DNA from 3 places in the Metabacillus rhizosphaerae genome. Region 2 is predicted to be linked to each of the others. Evidence: riboswitches for the same ligand, from Rfam matches in the RefSeq annotation. Region 2 holds a riboswitch; each other region holds the start of a gene.

Region 1 (7,496 bases), 1.4 Mb from region 2:
TTGCGCCTGTTGGATTATTTGGATAGTTTAAAATCATAAGTTTTGCTTTTTCTACCGCTTCTTTAGTCAAACTATTATAGTCAGGTAAAAAATGTTTTTCTCTGATTAGTGGCATTACTTCCATTTTGGCACGTGCAAGCTCAACACCTGACCAATAATCCGGATAACCAGGGTCTGGAACAAGTACAACATCCCCTGGATTCAACAAGCATTGAGGAACCTCAACAAGTCCTGCCTTTCCACCGAATAGAATCGCTACTTCAGTCGATGGATCAATTTCAACTCCATATTCCCTTTTATAAAAAGTTGCGATCGCTTCCTTCAAGAAAGTATGACCACGAAATGGAGAGTACTTATGGAATTGTGGTTTTTCCACTGCATTTTGCATGGCTTTAACAATATGATCAGGTGTAGGCTGATCTGGATTTCCTTGACCTAGATTAATAACATCATGACCCTGTGCAATAATCTTATTTACCTTTTCAACTAGACTTGCAAAGAATTGCTTCGGTAATGTTTCTAATAATTGTGATTGTTTAAAGGTTTTCATTTTTAACACCTTCTCAAAAAATTCTTGAAATTCTAGTCACAAATAATATATTGTTAGAATCAACTTGTAAAGTAAAATTTTAAAAATGAAGGTGTGATTTTGATTGAAACCTGTCATTACTTGTATACAACTTGATATTAAATTCGGTGATCCCGCATTCAACTATCAGCAAGTAGAGGAAAAAGTAGCTGTTGCAGTAGAAAAGGAAAATCCAGCGATCATCGTTTTACCTGAGCTTTGGACAACAGGCTATAACCTTACTCGCTTAGATGTGATAGCCGATGAAAAAGGGGAAAAAACGAAACAATTTCTTTCCCGACTCGCAAAAAAATACCATGTTAACATCATCGGTGGGTCTGTTGCTAAAAAGATGCAGGACAATGTCACCAACACGATGTACATCATGAACAACCAAGGTGAGTTTGTTCATGAATATAGTAAACTCCACTTATTCAAATTAATGGATGAACATCATTACTTAACTGCAGGAACTGCAAAAGGATTATTCGAAATCAATGGAATAAAAAGTGCTGGTGTAATTTGCTATGATATTCGTTTTCCGGAATGGATTCGTGCTCATACAACAAAAGGAGCAGAGATTCTATTTGTAGTAGCTGAATGGCCTTTACCTCGACTAAATCATTGGAGAACATTGCTTTTAAGTCGTGCAATCGAAAACCAATGTTATGTTGTAGCTTGTAATCGATCAGGCTCTGATCCTAAAAACGAATTTGCTGGTCATTCCATGATAATCGATCCTTGGGGTACGATTATCGCAGAGGCTGACGAAAACACTGGTTTCATTTCAGCAGAAATCGATGTTGAAACAGTCAAACAAGTAAGAGGGCAAATTCCTGTATTTGAAGACCGACTTCCTGACTATTATAAGTGATTTTCATATTAACTGTTGACAAATCCAAATAATCATTGGTAACATGCTAATCAAGCATTACATTTTCTTAATAGCGAAAATGTTCTAAAAATAACGTAATTTAGTAAACATTAATTTTTTAATGTTTATCCATATTGATCTCTTATCAAGAGTTGGCAGAGGGACTTGGCCCTATGACGCCGCAGCAACCGACCATACTACCATTGCAAAATGGGGTGATTCTATTCACCTTGGAATATTCCAATAGGGCACGGTGCTAATTCCATCAGAAAGGCGATCTTTCTGACAGATGAGAGGTGCGAAGCGACGCCTTCAAGCCTCTTTCATACTGAAAGGGGCTTTTCTTATTTTCTAAAGAAAAGCCTCCATCAATCAAACTACTAATATTTGGAGGTATTATTATGTCTACTAAAAAGTCATCTGTTTATGAACCATTAACTGAAAGTGGTGCAATCGCTCTAGCTAAACGATTACAACTATTCGAAGAAAATAGTAATCTACTTTGCAATGAAATTGGAGATGGAAACTTAAATCTCGTTTTCAAAGTTAAAGATAGTAAAACAGAAGAAAGTATCATCATTAAACAGGCACTTCCATATGCAAAGGTAGTAGGTGAAAGCTGGCCATTAACATTAGATCGTGCCCGTATCGAAACACATGCATTATTAAAACAAGCGGAATTTGTTCCTCAGTATGTACCAAAGGTTTTTTACTCCGATGAAAAGCTTGCCATTACGATAATGGAGGACTTATCACGCCTTCAAATATCTCGAGCTGCACTCATTGAAGGTAAAGATTTACTCCTGCTTTCAAAACATATCGGAGAATTTTTAGCTAAAACTTTATTTTACACATCCGACTATGCTGTTAATCAACATTATAAAAAATCATTAGTCAAACAGTTTATCAATCCTGATCTTTGCAAAATAACTGAAGATCTTGTTTTCACAGATCCATTCTTCGACCACGACACAAATGATTTTGAACCAGAGCTCGGGCAAGATGTTGAACAAATATGGCAAGATCAAGCTCTCAAGTTAGAAGTTGCTAAGCTTAAACAGAAATTTCTTACAAAAGCTGAAGCACTTGTCCATGGTGACTTACATACTGGAAGCATTTTTGCTGATGATAAGGAAACGAAAGTGATTGATCCTGAATTTGCTTACTTCGGACCGATCGGTTTTGATGTAGGCCAGGTATTCGGAAATTTCCTGTTAAATGCAATTTCACGAGATGTTGAAAACCAGGGAGTGCTTTTCACACATATCGAAACAACTTGGAATGTTTTTGTAGAAGAGTTTTCGAAAGCTTGGAAAAATGATGGTCTTGAGATCTTCACGAAAGTTGACGGATATTTAGAACATGTATTATCTGAAATTTTCGAAGAAGCAGTTGGTTTTGCTGGTTGTGAAATCATCCGCCGTACAATTGGTCTAGCACATGTAGCTGACCTTGATTCAATTCAGCCATATGAAAAAAGAATTTCAATAAAACAACTTGCTCTTACAATAGGTAGTGAACTTATAAAAAATCAAAAAACAATTAAAGGTCCAACTCAATTTAAAGACTATGTGAAACAAACTGTAAATCAATAAGTCAATTTCTAAATAGTTTGTCCCTTTTGGATCCTTAAAGCAATTTAAAGAGTTTAAAACTAAGTAAATAAGCAAATTAGGCTTGATAGTATGAATTATCTAAAATTAACAAGCATCGCAATCAGCTTTTAAAAGAATTAGCAAAAATAAAGGAGTTATTGAGCATGGCAACAACAAAATTTACGATTCCTCGTTCAGTTATTTGGAAGGATGAATCAATCTCCCTATTAAATCAGCAAAAAATTCCGCATGTAACAGAATATCTTGAATTAACAACGATAGAAGCTGTCTGGGAGGCAATTCAAACCTTAAAAGTAAGAGGTGCTCCTGCTATTGGGATTACTGCAGCATATGGCCTAGCATTATCAGCCTTACAAGATCAATCTAATTCACTTGAGGCTTTTCAGCTTAATCTCAAACAAAACCGAGATTATTTAGCTAGCTCAAGACCAACTGCTGTGAATTTAGTATGGGCTTTAGACAGATTGGTTACTAGTTTAGTTGAAACGAAATCCATCAATGAGGCTAAAACAAAGCTCGTACATGAAGCAATTCAAATTCAGGTAGAAGACGAAGAGGTTTGTCGATTAATTGGAGAACACGCACTCTCAGTTTTTAACGATGGTGATCGCATTATGACAATTTGTAATGCTGGGTCAATCGCAACGGCAAAATATGGAACAGCTTTAGCTCCATTTTATTTAGCAAAGGAAAAAAACAAAGCATTAAGTGTCTTTGCTTGTGAAACCCGTCCGGTTTTCCAAGGTGCACGATTAACAACATGGGAACTTATGCAGGCTGATGTTGATGTTACATTAATTACTGACAACATGGCGGCACATACAATTAAGTCAAAAAAAATCTCAGCTATTATTGTGGGTGCTGACCGTATTGCAGCTAATGGTGATACGGCAAACAAAATCGGTACATTCAATTTAGCACTATTGGCAAAATCTTTTAACATTCCATTTTATGTAGCAGCACCTCTATCTACATTTGATCCTTCTATTTCAGATGGTAATAAAATTCCAATTGAGGAGCGTAATCCGGAAGAAGTAACTGAGGTTAATGGTGTACGCATTGCTCCAGAGGGTGTAAAAGTATTTAACCCTGCATTTGACGTCACACCTTCCGAGCTAATAACAGGAATCATTACAGAAAAAGGGATTCTTTCTGGTGATTATCAAGTATTAATTTCAGAATTATTTACTCTCTAAATTGACAAAGCAAAAACCTTAGTCCTCCATTTTTAACGGGCTAAGGTTTTTACTTTTAGAATTTTTTTTGATACTTTGACTCATACTTGCTCCCTGATGCTTCCATTTTTTCTAACAACCCTTTTTTTTCAGCTTCTGAAATGATATGAAGCTTTGAAAATAACGATGCATAGAAATAAACCTTTTTTGGACGTTTATGAATCCACATCTTGCTTGCCCCTTTCTTTACCATACGCAACTTTTTTCCCTTACTCAAATAATATGTTACGTAGCTAAAATGGTGACAAGTTAGGGCTTGTGAATCTTGTCAAATCAATATTTTATTTCTATAGATATTCAACCTGTTTATAACACTTTTTTATTTCAATCTGGATGATTATTGATTTATTGGTAGAGTAATATGAAAGGTAGTTCCTTTCCCTTCTTCACTTTCGACATCCACGATCCCTCTATGCTCCTCAATAATTTTATAGCTCACCATTAAACCAAGACCTGTACCACGTTCTTTCGTTGTATAAAATGGTTGCCCAAGTCTTTTTATTTTATCTTCAGAAATACCTGTACCTCTATCTATAATTGATACTACTATATGCCTTTCATCTTTTCGTTTAATTTGGACATCTATCTGTCCACCCTTTGTCATAACCTCAATCGCATTTTTTAAAACATTAATAAAAACTTGCTTTAATTGATTAGGTTCACAATAAATTAAAGGCAGGTCTTTTTCTAATGAAAGCTTCATTTGCACATTTACAAGAATCGCTTGCGCGTTTAAGCTTCATTCAATTGTTTCCTTCATAATCTTGCCTATTTCTATCTTTAAATATTTAATTGCTTGAGGTCTTGCTAAAATTAAAAATTCAGTAATGATTGATTCTATTCTACTTAATTCTGATGTTATCACATTAAAATACATTGAAAAGTCATCCTTCACACTTCCTTCAAGAAGCTGAATGAAACCCTTTAATGCTGTCATAGGATTACGTATTTCATGAGCGATTCCCGCTGCTAATTCACCTACGACATTTAACGTATCAGATTTTCTCAACTGCTCCTCAAGCTCCCTTTTTTCCGTCACATCACGAAAAACTGCTAAATTCATATTTTCATTGATATTACTTTTTAAGGTGAATTCTAAGATTTTTTCTTCTCCATTTTCAAATTTATAGGTAATTTCTTGTAATGATTCTTCCCAATATGTTGAGGCGAACTCTGTATGAACTCGATCTTGTTTTAAATCAGAGAATAGTAATTCATATAGGTTAAATGAGATAATATCCTCAGAAGAACCATTTAAAATACGCATTGCAGAAGGGTTTGCTTCAATGATTTCAAAGTCATTGTTAAATAAAACAATTCCATCCATCGCCCCATCAAATATTTTACGGAACTTTTGCTCACTTTCTTTAAGAATCTTTACCATACGTTTTCTTTCACTTACATTGCGAAAAATCGTTAAGTGGTGTCCTTCAGCTATATCCATTTTTGACGTAAATTCGAGCTCCTTATTTTGCCCATTAGGCATATGAAACAGGAGTTCCTCTCTAATTGCTCCCATTTGAAAGTATTCCTTTTTTACTTTTGCAAAAGCTAGTGTCGTTTGATCGATAAAATCAAGAATATTTCTAGTGACAAGCTCCTCTTCTGCCAATTCAAATGTCCGGCTTGCGGCTTGATTTACCCTTAAAATTTGACCATCTTTTCGCCAAATCATTATGGCATCAATCGCATTTTCAAAAATCTCTCTAAAGCGTTCCTCACTCTTATAAAGCTTCAATTCCATCGAGCGCTTTTCAGTAATATCTCTCATAATAGCCATATAAAAACCATTAATAATATTTGAGGTTGTAGTGAATTCAAAAATTTTCTTATCACCATTTTTCAGGACAACTGGTAGTTCGCCTTTAGCACTCCCGTTTTCCTTTAATACACCCCATAATTTATCCAGCTTATCATTATCTTGTTTATCGATAAAATCATTAAGTGCATATGAATTTAATTGTACTTTGTTTATTTCAAAACTTGTACAAAAAGAGCCATTTGCATCAATAAAAGAGCCGTGCTGATCAAAGATAACAATGCCATCTACAGCACGATGAAACAAATCTTTAAAAAGCTGCTCATTAATTGTTCTTTCACGTTCAAGCATTTTCTTAAACGATACGTCCTTAAGCATAGCAAGATCATATCCATTAAACGCCCGTCTGCGCAACGAAATCTCTAAAAACCTTACTTGTCCGTTTTCTAATTTTACAACTACCTCCTTCCCGAATGAGTCTTTCTTATATAGTTCATCAACTAGTTGCTTTATTTCATTCTTGGGAATAAGTGTAAGAAAATCATAAAGGTTTCGTTTACAAAGCTCTATCTTTGTTAACTGAAACATATGACATGCTGAAGAGTTTACATCAATAAATCTCATCTGTTCATCAAATATTGCAACAGCATCAAGTGCACCTTCTAATATATTTTCGTGCTGAAGAACCTTCGTTTTAAGCAATTCATTTTCAGCCTTTAATTCAGCTAATTGTTCTTTCATAGTAACGATTTCGTTTTCCTCCATCGTCTGCTTCAATCTTTTCACCCCTAATTACCACAATCTTCACTATCAAATATTCTACAAGGAGTGTCATTGTCCTTCACTTATCTACAAAAAGGTAAGAAAAACTTGACTCTTCGCCAAGCGCTATGGTGAAAGTCATAGTTTTTATAGCACAATCTTATTTGAATATAATTGTAAGAAAAATAGGTTTGCTTTTTTTCGAAATTAATTATGATAGATGTTGGCATATTTGAGATTCAATTGATTTCATAACCATTCTTACATTAAGGTTACACTTTCGTTACATCCCCAATAAAATATATGTCATTTTACGAATAATAGTTTAGTAAGGCATTGAGCTAGGGAATAAAATGAAGGACATAGTATTTCTCTCGCATTAACTTGCAGCAAAAGTCCATTAAGTCTCATTTTATAACTTCAGAAGAAAAGGTGAAAACATGAAAAATCGAGATAGTTACTTCGATAATGCTAAATTCTTTTTAATACTTTTAGTTGTTTTTGGACATATCATTCGCTCATTTATTGATGACAGTCCAATGATTATGAATATATACAAGTTTGTTTATACCTTTCACATGCCAGCTTTTATCCTAATTTCTGGATATTTCGCGAAAGGGTTTAGAAAAAAAGGCTATGTGTCAAAAATAACGAAAAAACTCATACTTCCTTATCTTATTTT
Region 2 (7,496 bases):
TAGAATCGCTTCCCTCTCCACCTGAAGTCTCCTGACTTGTTCCACAAGCAGATAAAATCATCATAAATGCAAGTACCAATACAAATGTAAACAATCCTTTTTTCAAACTAATTTCCCCCTTTGTTATTATTGTAATTTAATAATTCAGAAAACTATAATTGCTATGTACCCTTACTCTGATTCATAGTAAACAACTTTTCATTTATTACATTTGTTATCATGTGTCATGATATAACATATGCTTGTATGAAGTATATCAGTATATGTATTTAAATACAATATAATGTATAAAAATCTTTTATTAGAATAGGGTTTATTTTCAATCTATTATTTAAAAACTTCAACTTTCCCTCTAATTTTAAGAATTTGTAGAAAACTGTCAATCTATTTGTGAGTAAACCTGACGCTAATTTTTATCAAATAATAAAAAACCAATGTTATAAAATCACTAATATTTATGCACGTTAAAGATGTATATTCCATAGTTTACTAGGAGCTAGATGACAAAGCGCTTATTCACAGTACTAGATTTTTATAGTTTCCTGCTTCATTCAAAAAGGCTGCTGGCTAAAATGCCAACAACCTCTTTTGCGTTATCTCCACAGCAAATTTACTGCTAGATATCCGATAATCCCTGTTTATTTTGTCTTATAATACGTAAGTGCCAGTGCAAACGCAAGTACTGTACCTTTTACAATATCCATTGCATAATATGGTACTGACATCATAACTAAGCCATTTTGAAGAATCCCAATTAACACTGCTCCAATAAATGTACCAAACGCATTTGGTTTTCCCGCCCCTAATACTGAGAAACCAATAAATGCTGCAGCAACTGAGTCCATTAAGTATGGAGAACCAGCATTAATTTCTGCTGTCATAACACGAGAAGCTAGAACGATTCCACCAATTGATGCAAAAAGAGCAGATAATAGATATGCAGCTATCTTATACTTATTAACTGGAATACCTGATAATCTTGCCGCTTCGATATTTCCACCAATCACATACATATATCTCCCATGCTTTGTAAAGTTCAGAAAAATGTGTACAACTACCACAACAATGACCATGATCAAAATAATCCAAGGAACCTGACCAATTTTTTCAAATATTGGGCTAATGATGCCTGTTGAAAATGTACCATCAGGCATTACCATATTTTGCGAAACAGTTGCACCCTTTGTGTATGTGAGTGCAATTCCTTGTACAATAAACATTGTCGCTAATGTAATTAGCATATCAGGAACCTTGAGTTTCACAATAATAAATGAATTTAACACTCCCACAAGTAATGATGCGACAATTGCGGAAAATATCGCAATAAACGTATTTTGAGAAAACCACACAAACATTGAAATAACAATTGCATTTGATAATGAAGCCACTGATCCAACTGACAAATCAAAACCATTTACTGATAACGAGATCGTAATTCCAATTGCGATAATCGTTACAATAGAAATAGAACGTAATATATTAATAAGATTATTGCCTTGAATAAACGTTGGATTAGATATAGCGAAAACGATAATAAGAATGAAAATTGTTAAAATCGTCCCATATTTATATAAAAATTGAAAAAGATCAAATGTCCTTTTTGAAGGATTACTCGCTTGTACAGGATTTGATTGATTCATCCTTAGTTGCCTCCTGTTGAATAAAATAATAGCTCTTCCTCATTGGTTAAGTCCGTTTCTAATTCTTTTGCAACCTGTCCATCATATAAAACATATAATCGAGTGGTAATCCCCATTATTTCTGATAACTCAGAGGAGGCATAGATAATTGCCTTTCCTCTTTGTGCCAGCTCACATATAAGCTCAAAAATATCTTTTTTCGCTCCGACATCCACGCCTTTAGTTGGTTCATCAAAGATATAAACGTCTGCATCAGCTATTAACCATTTTCCTATGGCAATTTTTTGTTGATTACCACCAGACAGATTTTGGACTCTTGCTTCTTCTGAAGGTGTTTTAATCCCTAGACTTTCAATAAGCTCTAATGCCTTTTGCTTTTCTGCCTTATGATTTAAGAAACTAAAAGGCCTTGTAAAAGCACCCAGATTTGCTGCGGTTAGATTTGTTGCAACTGACTCCATAACAAGAATTCCTTCTTTTCTTCTTTCCTCAGGTACTAATGCGATTCCTTGTTTTACTGCTTGATATGGATTTGATAAAGTTAACACCTTACCTCGTAGTTTTACCTCACCTGACTTTATTTTTGCTTCTCCGAATAAAGCTTTACATAATTCCGTTTTACCAGCTCCAACTAAGCCTGCAACCCCAACAATTTCACCCTTATGAACTGACAGAGAAATATTTCTTATTTTATCCGTATCTGAAAGAGTGTTTACTTCAAAGATCTTTTCACCAATTTGAGAGTGTTTTTTCGGGAATTGTTCTTGCAATTCCCTGCCTAGCATTTGTTCCACTACCTTACCTGTCGTGGTATCAGCAACAAACTCATGTGAAACTAACTTACCGTTCCTCATAATTGTAATTTCATCACAGATTTCAAAAATTTCTGGGAGCCGGTGGGAAATAAAGATGATTCCTACATCCTTCGCTTTAAGCTCTTGCACGATCCTGAACAACTCTTTTGTTTCTGAATGGCTAAGCGGGGCTGTTGGTTCATCTAATATAAGAAATTTACAATCTGTCGAGACTGTTCTAGCAATCAGTACCATTTGTTTTTCTGCCAAGGTTAACTCGCTAACTAATTTTTTGGAGGAAACATGAATGTTTAGGCTGTTCAAAATAACTGTTGCTTTTTTATGAAGATCCTTCCACCTTACAAATTGTCTTTTCCCCATGCCATTAACAGTATTTGATAGCATAATATTTTCCCCTACTGTTAAATTTGGTATGAGCGCAGTATCTACCTCTTGGTGAACAATTTGAATACCACAGCCTTGTGCTTCCTTTGGGGTACGGATATTTGTTTTATGATCATCAATTAAGATCTCACCAGTGTAATGGTCATAGGCACCTGATAAAACCTTCATTAACGTTGATTTCCCAGCACCATTTGCTCCAATTAGAGCATGGGTTGTACCACTTTTCATTGTAAAATCTACAGAATCTAATGCCTTCACACCAGGAAATTCGATTGAGACTTCTTTCATTTTTAATACTGTATGAATCATCATTTACCTCCTCTGATGTTAATGGAGAAAATTTTGCTATTATTCTATCAAAACCTATTTTTCATCTGTGGAGATTTCTACCAGTATATGGGGGATAAAAGCAAACACCCTCTTATACTAGACCAAGAGAGTGTTCGCTCATTTTCTTAAGAAATAGATTTTACTTTTTATAATACTCTTTTAATGTCTTCATCCATTCCTCTTCAAATGCGGTAGACTGTCCCCAACCTTCAACAGTATTTGCAAGATTTACCATATTAATAGGCTCGTCTGATTTCCCTAATACTTCACCAGAAATAAGTGATGCTTCAAGGTTATACGTTGCTGGCGTTTCTTCACCAGCTAGCTTTTTAGCTAACAATCTCATGTCAACTGCTCCAATTAACTTTGGATCAACTGCTGCCGTATATTTCCAAGAGCTACTCTTATCTTGCATTTCTTGAAGATCTGCATTCGATACATCAATACCGTAAATCTTAATTTCATCTCTACCAGCTTCTTTAATTGCACGTGCTGCACCGATTGCAAATGCATCCCATGTCGCGAAGATTGCATCAATTTCACCTTTAGGATGTTTATTAAGCATTGCTGCTACAGCATTTTGCGTTTTTACAGAAGTATCAGCTGCTGCCACTCCAAAGCGCTCAATTTCTTTAATACCAGAGTTACTAGCCAATTTCTCTTGGTAAACTTGATTACGTCTAACCATCGGAGGAAAGCCATCTACCCAAAGATACACAATATTTGCTTCACCATTAGTATCTTTAATAAGTTGGTCTAATGCTAATGTTGCAAGTGCTTCATCATCCTGAGATGTTAATGTTACATTTTCAATTTGTGCTAATTTTTCCGTTGAATCAAATGTAACAACACTTTTCCCAGCATCAACTAGTTTTTGAACCGCATTAACAGTTGCAGCGTCATCTCCGTGAGAAATAATAAATCCATCATAATCTTCTTCTAGTCCTTGTGCTATGGCATCATGAAATTTTGCCGTGTCTCCATTAGCTGTAAATACATCTACTTGAAAGCCTAATGCCTCTCCTTCTTCCTTCGCACCAGCTAAAAATTGTGCTGTATGATCATCTCCACCGATTTTACGAATGACTTTTATTTTCGCTCCCTCACCCTTAGCAAAGCGTTCTGGAACATTCTCCAATGAAACGTCTGGATTGCCCTTTGCTTTTGCAGGCTCATTAGTTTCTCCACCATTTGACGAACAACCTGTTAATAACAATGTAAATACGAGAATAAAAATAAATGCAGAGTGAAAAACTTTGTTTTTCATGATTGTAAACTCCCCTTTTCTTTTTTTAGTATATTTTTACTTTATTAACATCTATTATCTCTATTTAAATAAAGACCTTAGATAACACAAAAAACCTCTCTAAGATAGAGAGGTTTCGCCACAAGAATATATAGGAGTCTCCTCTCTTATCTTTCAAAACCGTAACGGTTTTGCAGGATTTAGCACCAATTCTATAATAGAACGGTTGCCGGGCGTCATCGGGCCAGTCCCTCTGCCACTCTTGATAAGAGATCGAATATGCAATTAAGTAAAGATAAGAATATGTATACTTTAATAGTGTATAGCATTAATGTCAACTATTATTTGAATATTTATATTAAATGATTTTTTTAAAAATTACCTCTTATTATGTTATAGGAAAATAATAATGTATCCATTTGATTATTACTCCCATTTACAGTTTGAATGCTTTCCCCCACAGACACAGGTGGTAAATCTCAGTTTGTTAAATTAATTATTTGATAAATTTTTTGATAGTAACTGTAAATACCAAGGGAAGAAGAATCTAAAAAGTGTAAAATAAACAGGAATTCCATACCATGTATTCCAATCGTTATTTACCATGTATCCAGACTTAACTAATCCTAATTCTAAGACAAAACATAATAATGTAAAAACAAAAGCAAAAATCCATTTCTTGTGAGGTTTATAAAAATTTACATAGATAGTAGCAATACTCGCAGGTACAAAGCTAATTAACATAGCATCACCTGGCTCGATTGTTTGTTTTTTTGCTAGGTCAAATAAATCGATTAACGACCCTGCAATGCTATCAGAAATCCAAGAAAACCCACTTGAGAAAACAATAGTAATAAATATACCGACCCATGTTAGATTTTTTTTTGGCATGATTAATACGAATAATATTGTTGTTATTACTAAGGTCCATACATACCATTCACCTTCATACTTCATTAATTCCATTAAATCACCTTATTATCATTTATTTTCAAATCAATTATCTTTTATGTTTATCTTGATATAATTAGTTGGAAAATATACCAATTCCTCCTCATCACCCTTTAAGCCTATGTTAATAAGGATAAAAGTAAAGAGGTTGTATAGAATAATGATGTGCAAAAGGAGGTGGAAGAATGCCAAATCGAAATGATAACAAATTTAGAAAAATTGAATCTGAAAGCGCGAAACAAGGGAAATCTCAAGAAGAGTATGCTGCTGAGCTTGAGAGGAACCGTGCGAGAAGTCAAGGAAAAAAATAATTGTATACTTAATGTTAAAGGTGAGCATTTTACTGTGCTTGCCTTATTTTATTTGCAGAATATAAGGGATCTAGTCCACTAAGTAAAAAGCATAAGTACATGGTGTATAACCAGTACTTATGCTAGAGACCTCTAAGCGATCAAACCCTATACATTAACTTTTACGCGCTTTTTTATAGATCGATCAAGAACAAGCGGCAGAACAAGAATAACTCCAATGACCATGCAAACAGCTGATACCTGATATGAAATCCCCAGACCCACCTGTTGTTTTAAGATTCCCGCTAAACTCATCATCAGTACCATCGCGCCCATAAAAAGAGGTGTCATGATCCCGTTTACTCTCCCTACAAAAGATTCCTCAGCATTTTGAAGAATCATTGTATTAATACTAATTTGAATAGCTGGCATCATTAATCCTGTGAAAAACTGGGCTATTAAAGTTAGCCATAAAATCTCCGAGAACCCAATGACTGAAATCATTAGGGCATTTACAAACATACCCGCTGCGAGCATTCGAATCGGTGTTACTTTCTTTGATAAAGCTAACGCGATTCCACCTCCAATAATCATAGCAATTCCGTTTATCGCCATAAACCATTGGACAAACTCCTTATCCATTTGAAGCTGTTCTGTCACAATAAAGATACCTAATGGTTGTATTAAACCAACAGCCAATCCTGCTACGAAGAAATTAGCACCTAGGATGGTGAGAAATCTATTTTTCATAACATACTTAAATCCTTGCACAAATTCTTCTAAAACTGTTGTTTGCTCATCAGTTTTTTCTACCAACTTATCGGCAGGTAAAAACATAAGCGCTACTGCTGAAAGTAAAAACATGACACCTGTGATTGCAATAGATACTTCTATCCCATATTGCTGAAATACAACTGTTCCAATAACAGGTCCAATAATCATAAATAAAGCAAACATCGTTTGATAAATTGACATTCCCATTTGCAGTTGTTTTTCAGGAACATGCACCTTAAATAACTTCATACCTGAAGGCTGAGAAAACTGAGAGAGAATTGAGGAAATAAGCATCGCAAAAAAGACGACCATCCAAGTTGCGAATATTAATGTTAGTAACACAGCAAAAACAGAAATAGCACTTAAAATATCACACCAAACCATCGTTTTCTTCGGCTTCCACCTGTCTGCAAATGTACCGCCAATGATTGAGAAAATAAAAATCGGAGCAAACTCTGCAACTGAAATCATTGAAACCGCAAATGGATCTTCATTTGTTTGCTCCATGACAAATAATAAAACAGAAAAATTTCTTACCCAAATACCAAGCTGCAAGAATAAGCCAGAAAGCAATATCGCTCTTACAAACCGATTTCCCAAAAACTCCTTAAAGCTTGTTTCTTGTTTCATCCTTTTTATCCTCCACTATTCAGCAATCTAAAAATGAATTCACGCACCATATATAATAATTCCACATATCCCAAATAATTCCTTTTATATGATGAAGTTTCAATTATTTTATCGTTAATCCCGTATACAGATTAAGTATTCATGTAAGTATATATACTATTATGACGAAATTAACTTAGTAAATTAACCTTTTGCCTTTCTATTGGTATAATGGAAGACAGAACTTATTTTTACATATAAAAGAAAGGTTTGATCTGACTTGGAACACAATTCCTCAAACTTTATAAGAAGTATTATTACAGAGGATCTTGAAACTGGAAAACGTGATAATGTCTACACACGTTTCCCGCCAGAGCCAAATGGCTATCTCCATATTGGTCATGCAAAATCAATCGTGATTAACTTTGGACTAGCAGATGATTTTAATGGTAAAACA
Region 3 (7,496 bases), 1.4 Mb from region 2:
ATAATATATAAAGTTTACTTATTCTCAATTTATTCTCATTCTAATCTTATAACAAATCAAAAGTGAATACAACCTTTAAGGAATAGACTCGAATTTTGTCTAGGATTGAAATAACTAGCTGTATTAAATCAATATGTATATAGAGTGAGAAAAGAGCCTTTTTCTACTATATAACACATTGATCTGTGAATCTACCTCCATACCTAGATTAGTTTTTACTTCCTTTTAAAAAACATTCTGTAAAAGGATAACCCCACCTGAGTTAATATATGTAAAAGGACCAGTCTGCGACTGGTCCTTTCAATTTCTCTATTTAGCATAATAATGCTTACTTTTTCATTCTTCTTTCGATTTCCGCATGAATCAACTGACTCTTGCGATAATCCTCTTCACGACTTAATTCTACATCCATTCTTTTTTCAAGCTTTTGTGAGTACTCAGCATACCCAATGCCATGGGAATTATGCATTGCCTTTTCCATTTCAGTTGTGTAGTTGAGTTCTAGCATTTCTTGACTCGAGTGGATAATGAATCAATCCTTTCAACTTTTAATTTACATAAAAAGTTTATCAAGAATATTCAAATAACTCAAAGTGCGTCAGATTATGTGACAATCTTGTGAGATCGATTATTATTCATTTAGTAAAATTAAACCGTGTTTTTATACATTTCCTCAAACATCCTCTGGATTACTCGCACTTAAGATTATTTTGCTTCAATTAATATTGAAAAAATCTCCACTAAAGATTCCTGGGTTCTATAACAGATTTTATTGTTTTAATTGATTTAGTTCCGTTATACACTCTTGTACAAGTGTTACAGCTTGACTCATAGCTGCACCACCGCCAAATGCAGCAGTTACACCAATTGCCTCTAAGATTTCTTCTTCACTCGCTCCTTGATCTAGGCAGCCCTTAGTATGATAGACCATGCAATATTCATCTTGAGATTGAATACTAATTCCTAAAGCAATTAAATGCTTTTGCTTTTGTGATAATTTCCCTTCCTTAAAACAAGCCTCAGTAAATGCATTGTAATGATGTGCAATCTCTGGCATTTTTTGTGTAAAGGTTCCTATACCACTTTTGAATTCGAGTAAAGCAGCTTCAGTTGAATTTCTCGGTTCATGAATATGTTCCATTTCTCACAACTCCAATCAGCATTTTTTCACGGTTAGTATGCTTTAAATAAAAAAATGTATGCTACTAAGAAAGCGCAAGCGCCTTGGTCATCGCCGTACAAACTGGAGGAGCATCGACTGAGATAAAGGAAACACGGTAAGCGAAGCGAACCGATGTTGACTTATCGTAGGGAGATGATCTGAAGTTTGATAGGCGATAGGCGCTGGAGCTAGACACCAAAACTAAGTACAAAATTTTAAACTTTCTTACCTACTAAGAAAAGCGCAAGCGCCTTGATCAGCCTCGGGCAAATAAGATGATTTAGAATAGAAGGCGTTCTTTGCCTTCAATTCTAAATCATCTTATGACCTCGAGGGGCTAGGCGCTGGAGCTGGATGTCAAAGTGTTATCCGCAGTACAAGCATTTTTTAATTTCGAGATAAGAACAAAAAAAGGCCAACAAATATGTCGGCCTCTTTTTCTATTTATTCACTTTTTGCTGCGGAAATAACAGATCCTTTGTATTTTGTTTCGATAAATTCTTGTATCTCTTCTGATTGTAATACTTCTACTAATGCTTTAATTTCTTCTCTGTCTTCGTCACCTTCACGAACAACAATTAGGTTAACATAAGGGTTGTTCTCTGGTGATTCTAGTGCAATTGCATCTTCAGCTGGGTTTAATTCAGCATCTAGTGCATAGTTACCGTTAATTAAAATAGCATCAGCTTCATCATTTTCATAAGCCTTTGTCAGCATTGGCGCCTCAATATTAGCTTCAAACACTAAATTTTTAGGATTTTCTGCAATATCTTCTATTGTTGCTGCAGTTTTTTCAACGCCCTCTTTAATCGTAATTAATCCCTTTTCTTCTAATAAAGAAAGCATACGACCGTGATCAGCAACAGAGTTACTCATAATAATTTTTGCTCCATTTGGTAGATCTTCTAATGACTTATGGCGTTTTGAATAAACACCAATTGGTTCGATATGGACTCCACCAGCATTCACAAATTTATAATTATTATCAGCAATTTGAGACTCTAAATAAGGTTCATGTTGGAAGTAATTAGCATCTAACTCTTCTTCTGCTAATGTCTTATTTGGTAAAACATAATCTGTAAATTCTACGATTTCTAATTCAATCCCTTTTTCTTCTAATAAAGGTTTTGCTTCTTCTAATATTTCAACATGTGGTACAGGTGATGCACCTACTTTTAATGTTTTTGCCTCTCCTTCGGAACCTTCAGTTCCTTCCTGTGACGCCCCACCACAAGCAACAAGTGCTGTTGTAAAAATCGTAAATATAATTGCTAATAAAGCTTTTTTCATCGTTCTTCCTCCTATCGTTTGTCAATTGATTTAGTTATGATATCTCCAATAATTTGGATGATAAACACGAAAATTAATATGATAACCGTTGCTATTAATGTTACTTGATTATTCCCACGGTTAAAACCTTCCATAAATGCTAGATTCCCTAATCCACCAGCACCAATAGCACCTGCCATTGCTGTATACCCTATTAACGCAATAGCGGTAACTGTAATACCAGAAACTAACGCTGGCATCGCTTCGGGTAAAAGGACCTTCCAAATAATTGTGCTTGTTTTAGCACCCATAGATTTAGCAGCTTCAATGACACCTTTATCAATTTCCCTTAAAGCAATCTCGACCATGCGCCCATAAAAAGGAGCTGCCCCGATTATTAACGCTGGTAATGCGGCATTTGCACCGAGTATTGTTCCAACAAGTACTTTTGTAAAAGGTAATAATAAAATAATTAAAATAATAAATGGTATTGATCTAAATATGTTAACAATTCCTGCAACTAGATTATTAACATACTTACTTTCCCATATGTTTCCCTTTGCTGTTAAAAATAACAGTAAACCTAGAATAATTCCTAAAATAAATGTCGCCACAACCGATAAGCTTGTCATATAGATTGTTTCCTTTGTTGCAAGCCAAACCTTTTCCCAATCTACTTCAGGTAGAAGCTGTTCAAGCATTGGCAATCACCTCCACCTCAATGTGTTGATTATAAATAAACTCTAATGCTCGATTTAATTCTTGTTCATCTCCATCTAAATGAATAAACAGACTTCCATATGATCCACTTTGTGTTTGTGAAATCTTCCCTTGTAAAATATTCACATCGATTGCAAACTTTCTAATTAGATTTGTTATCAATGGTTGTTCTGCTGATTCACCAACAAAGGTTAATTGAATAACCTTACCCTTTGGATAATTCTCTAAAAGATTTGCCACTACTTCATTCGTTTCCTCTGGTTCTGTAACTTGTTTCACAAAGCGCTTAGTAATTGGTTGTTTAGGATGCTTAAAAACGTCGAGTACATCCCCTTCTTCAACTACCTCCCCATTTTCCATCACAGCTACACGATGACATATTTTTCGTATAACATGCATCTCATGAGTAATCAGCACAATTGTAAGTCCAAGTCGTTTATTAATATCTACAAGCAAATCTAATATAGAATCCGTTGTTTGGGGATCTAAAGCTGATGTAGCTTCATCACATAATAATACTTTAGGGTTATTAGCCAATGCTCGCGCAATTCCTACACGTTGCTTTTGCCCACCACTTAATTGTGAGGGATATGCATTCTCACGACCTTCAAGTCCTACAAGCTTGATCAGCTCATCCACTCGTTTCAAACGTTCAGCTCTTTTTACACCTGCAATTTCTAATGGAAAAGCAATATTTTCTCTCACTGTTCGAGACCATAAAAGATTGAAATGCTGAAAAATCATACTTATTTCTAAACGTGCTTTTCGTAATTTCACTCCACCAATTGAATCTATTTGACTACCAGCAACGCTAATATCACCACTGGTTGGTTTTTCTAGTCCATTCAACAACCGGATTAGTGAACTTTTACCCGCTCCACTATATCCAATAATCCCGAAAATTTCACCCTTATCAATTTTTAGATTCACATTATTAACAGCAGTTACATTACCTGATTTTGTTTGATAAACTTTATTAACATTCTTTAATGTAATCAAGTTGTCACCTTCTTTCAGTTCGAATACCTCACTTCAATCTATCACTTTTATGGAAAATTCATGTTGCAATATAGTATTTTGATAAAGAAAAAACCCTTCTGCAATGAGCAGAAAGGCACAAAAATGTCCTTTCTCTCATCTCTCAAAGCTAAACAGCTTTGTGTGAATTGGCACCACTTCAACAATTGTTGATGGTTGCCGGGCTTCATAGGGCACTTCCCTCCACCTCTCTTGATAAGAGAACTACGTATATAATTAAAGTTAAATTAAATTTTAGTGAGCTTAAGTACGTTTGTGATTGTATCATGCAATTAAAAATCATGTCAAACAAATTCTCTTTTTTCTAAAAATTGCATTTTATTTTAGTGATAAACTATTATAGGATAACTCCAAGAACAAAAGCCCAAGCGCCTTGATCAGCCCCGACAAGCATAAGATGATTTAGAATAGAAGGCGTTTTTTGCCTTCAATTCTAAATTAGCTTATGACCTCGAGGGGCTAGGCGCTGGAGCTGGATGTCGTGCGCTTATCCACAGTTCAACGAATTTTATAATTTCCAACTAAAAAAGGGATGACTTTGCATGAAAGTCATCCCTTTATATTCAATATTTAAATATGGACACTTTCGGTTCCCTTAACGCCAGTTGCTTTGTAAATAGCTTGATCAAGATCATCGATGATATCTTGAATATGCTCTATTCCAACCGATAAGCGAATTAAGTCCTCCGTTACACCCGATCTTTTTAAGTCCTCTGTACTTAACTGTTGATGGGTTGTACTAGCAGGATGGATGATCAAACTTTTTGCATCCCCTACGTTCGCAACGTGTGACCACAGTTCTACATTATTAATAACAGCAGCTCCTGCCTCTCGTCCACCCTTTATTCCGAAAACGATAACGGATCCAGCACCATTAGGTAAATATTTTGCTGCTAAATCTTTTGCAGGATGATCCGAAAGTTCAGGATATAGAACCCATTCAACAGAAGGGTGCTGCTCTAAATACTTAACCATCTTTCTAGCATTAGCAACATGCTCTTTCATTCGAACATGAAGAGTTTCTAAACCTAGTGTGAATTGGAATGCATTATATGGGCTAATTGCGGGACCTAAGTCTCTTAGCAATTGAACTCTAGCTTTAATAATGAATGCCTGCTCGCCTAATGCTTCTGCATATACTAGATCATGATAACTCGGATCAGGGGTCGTAAAACCAGGGAATTTAGGGTTATTCCAATCAAACTTCCCACCATCAATGATTACTCCTCCTAGAGTTGTCCCATTTCCTAATAACCACTTTGTTGCTGAGTGGATAACGATATCTGCACCATGTTCAATCGGCCGGCAAAGATAAGGTGTAGCAAATGTATTATCTACAATTAACGGAATCCCAGCTTCATGCGCTATATTCGCGACAGCTTCAATATCAAGTACATCTAAACTTGGATTTCCAATGGTTTCAGCGAATATAGCTTTTGTTTTAGGTGAAATAGCAGAACGGAAGTTTTCAGGATTTTTGGGATCAACAAACACTGTATCTATTCCATATTTCGGTAAAGTATTTGCAAAAAGATTGTAAGTTCCCCCGTATAATGTTGAAGCAGATACAATTTCATCACCTGCTCCAGCAATATTTAAAACCGAAAGTGTAATCGCCGCCATTCCACTAGATACCGCTAAGCTACCTATGCCACCTTCAAGCTGTGCAATTCTTTCTTCAAAAACAGTTGAAGTTGGATTGTGAATTCGGGTATAAATATATCCTGGTTCTTTTAAACCAAAGAGGTTAGCTGCGTGCTCAGTATTCTCAAATAAGTAAGCATTTGATTGATAAATAGGCACAGACCTGGCACCTGTCATTGAATCTTTCTTTAGCCCTCCGTGAATTGTGACCGTTTCTGGCCGGTAATTTTTCTCTTGCATCTTAACTCCTCCTATTACAAGATGTATTTTTCAAAAAATACTTCACTGTTGGTTTTGAATTCTAAGATGCAAATTTCTATACCTATTAGTCTACCTATATAGTAAACGATTTCAAACTTCAGATTCAAGGATTTCCCCTTATCAACTTAACTTTATGATTGCCTCGAATTTTAAAAAATTACGATAAGACCCTTTGATCGTAATTTTCCCAAAAGCAATTAATTGCTTTAAGCTTACAGTGTTTAATAATACTTGTTCGAGGTCATAGCCTTCTCCTTCCATGACAAAGTCAATTTTCGAAGGTTGAGTATGTAACGTTTTAGCCCCTTTTGATGATAGTTCAATAAAATGACTAATCTCTTGCTGAGGTTTTATTTCTACTATTAGAGTTTGATTCAAAAGTATTGGAGTTAAAAACCGAGCTTTATTAAAATTAGAAATAAACGTTGTCATATACATAAAAAAAACCTCCGATATCAATCAAGCTATTTAATAACTTCATTGAATCCCGGAAGAATCCTTTATTAATAAGTCGACAGTTTCTGCTTATTTATTCATTATTTGTGGGATTATTAATATTTCCCAAGAAATATGTCATATTAGCAAGACTTACCTGAATTTTTATACTACCTATCTTATTTGTTTTATGAATCATAGGTCATGCTTCCTATCCATTAATAGTGGAATATTGCTTTATTTTTTCAAGTAAGTATCCAACTGAATGAAACGCATAAATCTTTTCCTTTTCTTGGCCATTTTCATAAATGAGTAAGCAAGGTACACTTTCGATTCCAAGCTCTTTAGCCTCGTTAGGAAAGTAATTTAAGTTAACAGAATAGATGTGAATAGCGGGAACTAATTCATCTACGACAGATAACATTCGTTTAGCTACTTGACATGTTCCACACATCGGAGTGTATAAATAGAAAACCATTAGACCATCTCTTTGTATTGTAAGCTGTTTCTCTTCCCATTCAATCATATTTAAATAATGTTACACCTTTCTAAAGAAATTTCGCATCCACATCAATATTTGCACTTAGTAAAACAGAAGCAACATGGTGATCTGGTGCAGTCGCTACTTCACGATAGGCTCTGTCGATATAAATATGCGATGCCTCTGGAAATTCCCTCTTGAATTGTTTACGAAGTCGATCCCCTGCATCATCAGAGTCCACCAAAATATAGACATCTTTTAAAAATAATTCATCAATTAATTCATCAAGCTTTGTTACACTTATCGTTCCATTTGTGCAGATAATTTCGATTGATTCGTTTAACACATTTAGAACTTTCTTTTTATCTGATTTTCCTTCGACAATTAACACTTTTTCAACCTCAACTAACGACATAAACATCACCTGTTTTTATAGTAAAAGTCTTTTCTATAAACTATTCGATTTGTCGAGGTTGTTTCCTTTTT

The links. Region 2 has a riboswitch for S-adenosylmethionine ahead of WCV66_RS01140 (sugar ABC transporter substrate-binding protein). Riboswitches for the same ligand answer to the same signal wherever they lie in the genome.
Region 1: linked by a shared signal. The riboswitch ahead of mtnK (S-methyl-5-thioribose kinase) and the one ahead of WCV66_RS01140 (sugar ABC transporter substrate-binding protein) in region 2 are both predicted to bind S-adenosylmethionine.
Region 3: linked by a shared signal. The riboswitch ahead of WCV66_RS07745 (methionine ABC transporter ATP-binding protein) and the one ahead of WCV66_RS01140 (sugar ABC transporter substrate-binding protein) in region 2 are both predicted to bind S-adenosylmethionine.

Annotation. Positions count from the first base shown of each region.
Region 1 is NZ_CP147403.1:4,431,518-4,439,013, forward strand. Features, by position in the region: gene WCV66_RS21520 (pyridoxal phosphate-dependent aminotransferase) at 1-550, opposite strand, end outside; gene WCV66_RS21525 (carbon-nitrogen family hydrolase) at 654-1,442, shown strand; SAM riboswitch class I at 1,582-1,738, shown strand; gene mtnK (S-methyl-5-thioribose kinase) at 1,844-3,037, shown strand; gene mtnA (S-methyl-5-thioribose-1-phosphate isomerase) at 3,202-4,254, shown strand; gene WCV66_RS21540 (hypothetical protein) at 4,310-4,462, opposite strand; partial or broken gene WCV66_RS21545 (PAS domain S-box protein) at 4,631-6,829, opposite strand; gene WCV66_RS21550 (acyltransferase family protein) at 7,255-7,496, shown strand, end outside.
Region 2 is NZ_CP147403.1:213,687-221,182, forward strand. Features, by position in the region: gene WCV66_RS01125 (basic amino acid ABC transporter substrate-binding protein) at 1-106, opposite strand, end outside; gene WCV66_RS01130 (ABC transporter permease) at 639-1,640, opposite strand; gene WCV66_RS01135 (sugar ABC transporter ATP-binding protein) at 1,643-3,148, opposite strand; gene WCV66_RS01140 (sugar ABC transporter substrate-binding protein) at 3,309-4,436, opposite strand; SAM riboswitch class I at 4,580-4,687, opposite strand; gene WCV66_RS01145 (hypothetical protein) at 4,908-5,381, opposite strand; gene WCV66_RS01150 (hypothetical protein) at 5,552-5,677, shown strand; gene WCV66_RS01155 (MFS transporter) at 5,825-7,060, opposite strand; gene WCV66_RS01160 (glutamine--tRNA ligase/YqeY domain fusion protein) at 7,320-7,496, shown strand, end outside.
Region 3 is NZ_CP147403.1:1,618,914-1,626,409, reverse strand. Features, by position in the region: gene WCV66_RS07765 (hypothetical protein) at 329-508, opposite strand; gene WCV66_RS07760 (carboxymuconolactone decarboxylase family protein) at 770-1,141, opposite strand; gene WCV66_RS07755 (MetQ/NlpA family ABC transporter substrate-binding protein) at 1,607-2,452, opposite strand; gene WCV66_RS07750 (methionine ABC transporter permease) at 2,464-3,132, opposite strand; gene WCV66_RS07745 (methionine ABC transporter ATP-binding protein) at 3,125-4,150, opposite strand; SAM riboswitch class I at 4,283-4,391, opposite strand; gene WCV66_RS07740 (O-acetylhomoserine aminocarboxypropyltransferase/cysteine synthase family protein) at 4,760-6,073, opposite strand; gene WCV66_RS07735 (SCP2 sterol-binding domain-containing protein) at 6,215-6,532, opposite strand; gene WCV66_RS07730 (thioredoxin family protein) at 6,741-7,055, opposite strand; gene WCV66_RS07725 (toprim domain-containing protein) at 7,078-7,425, opposite strand.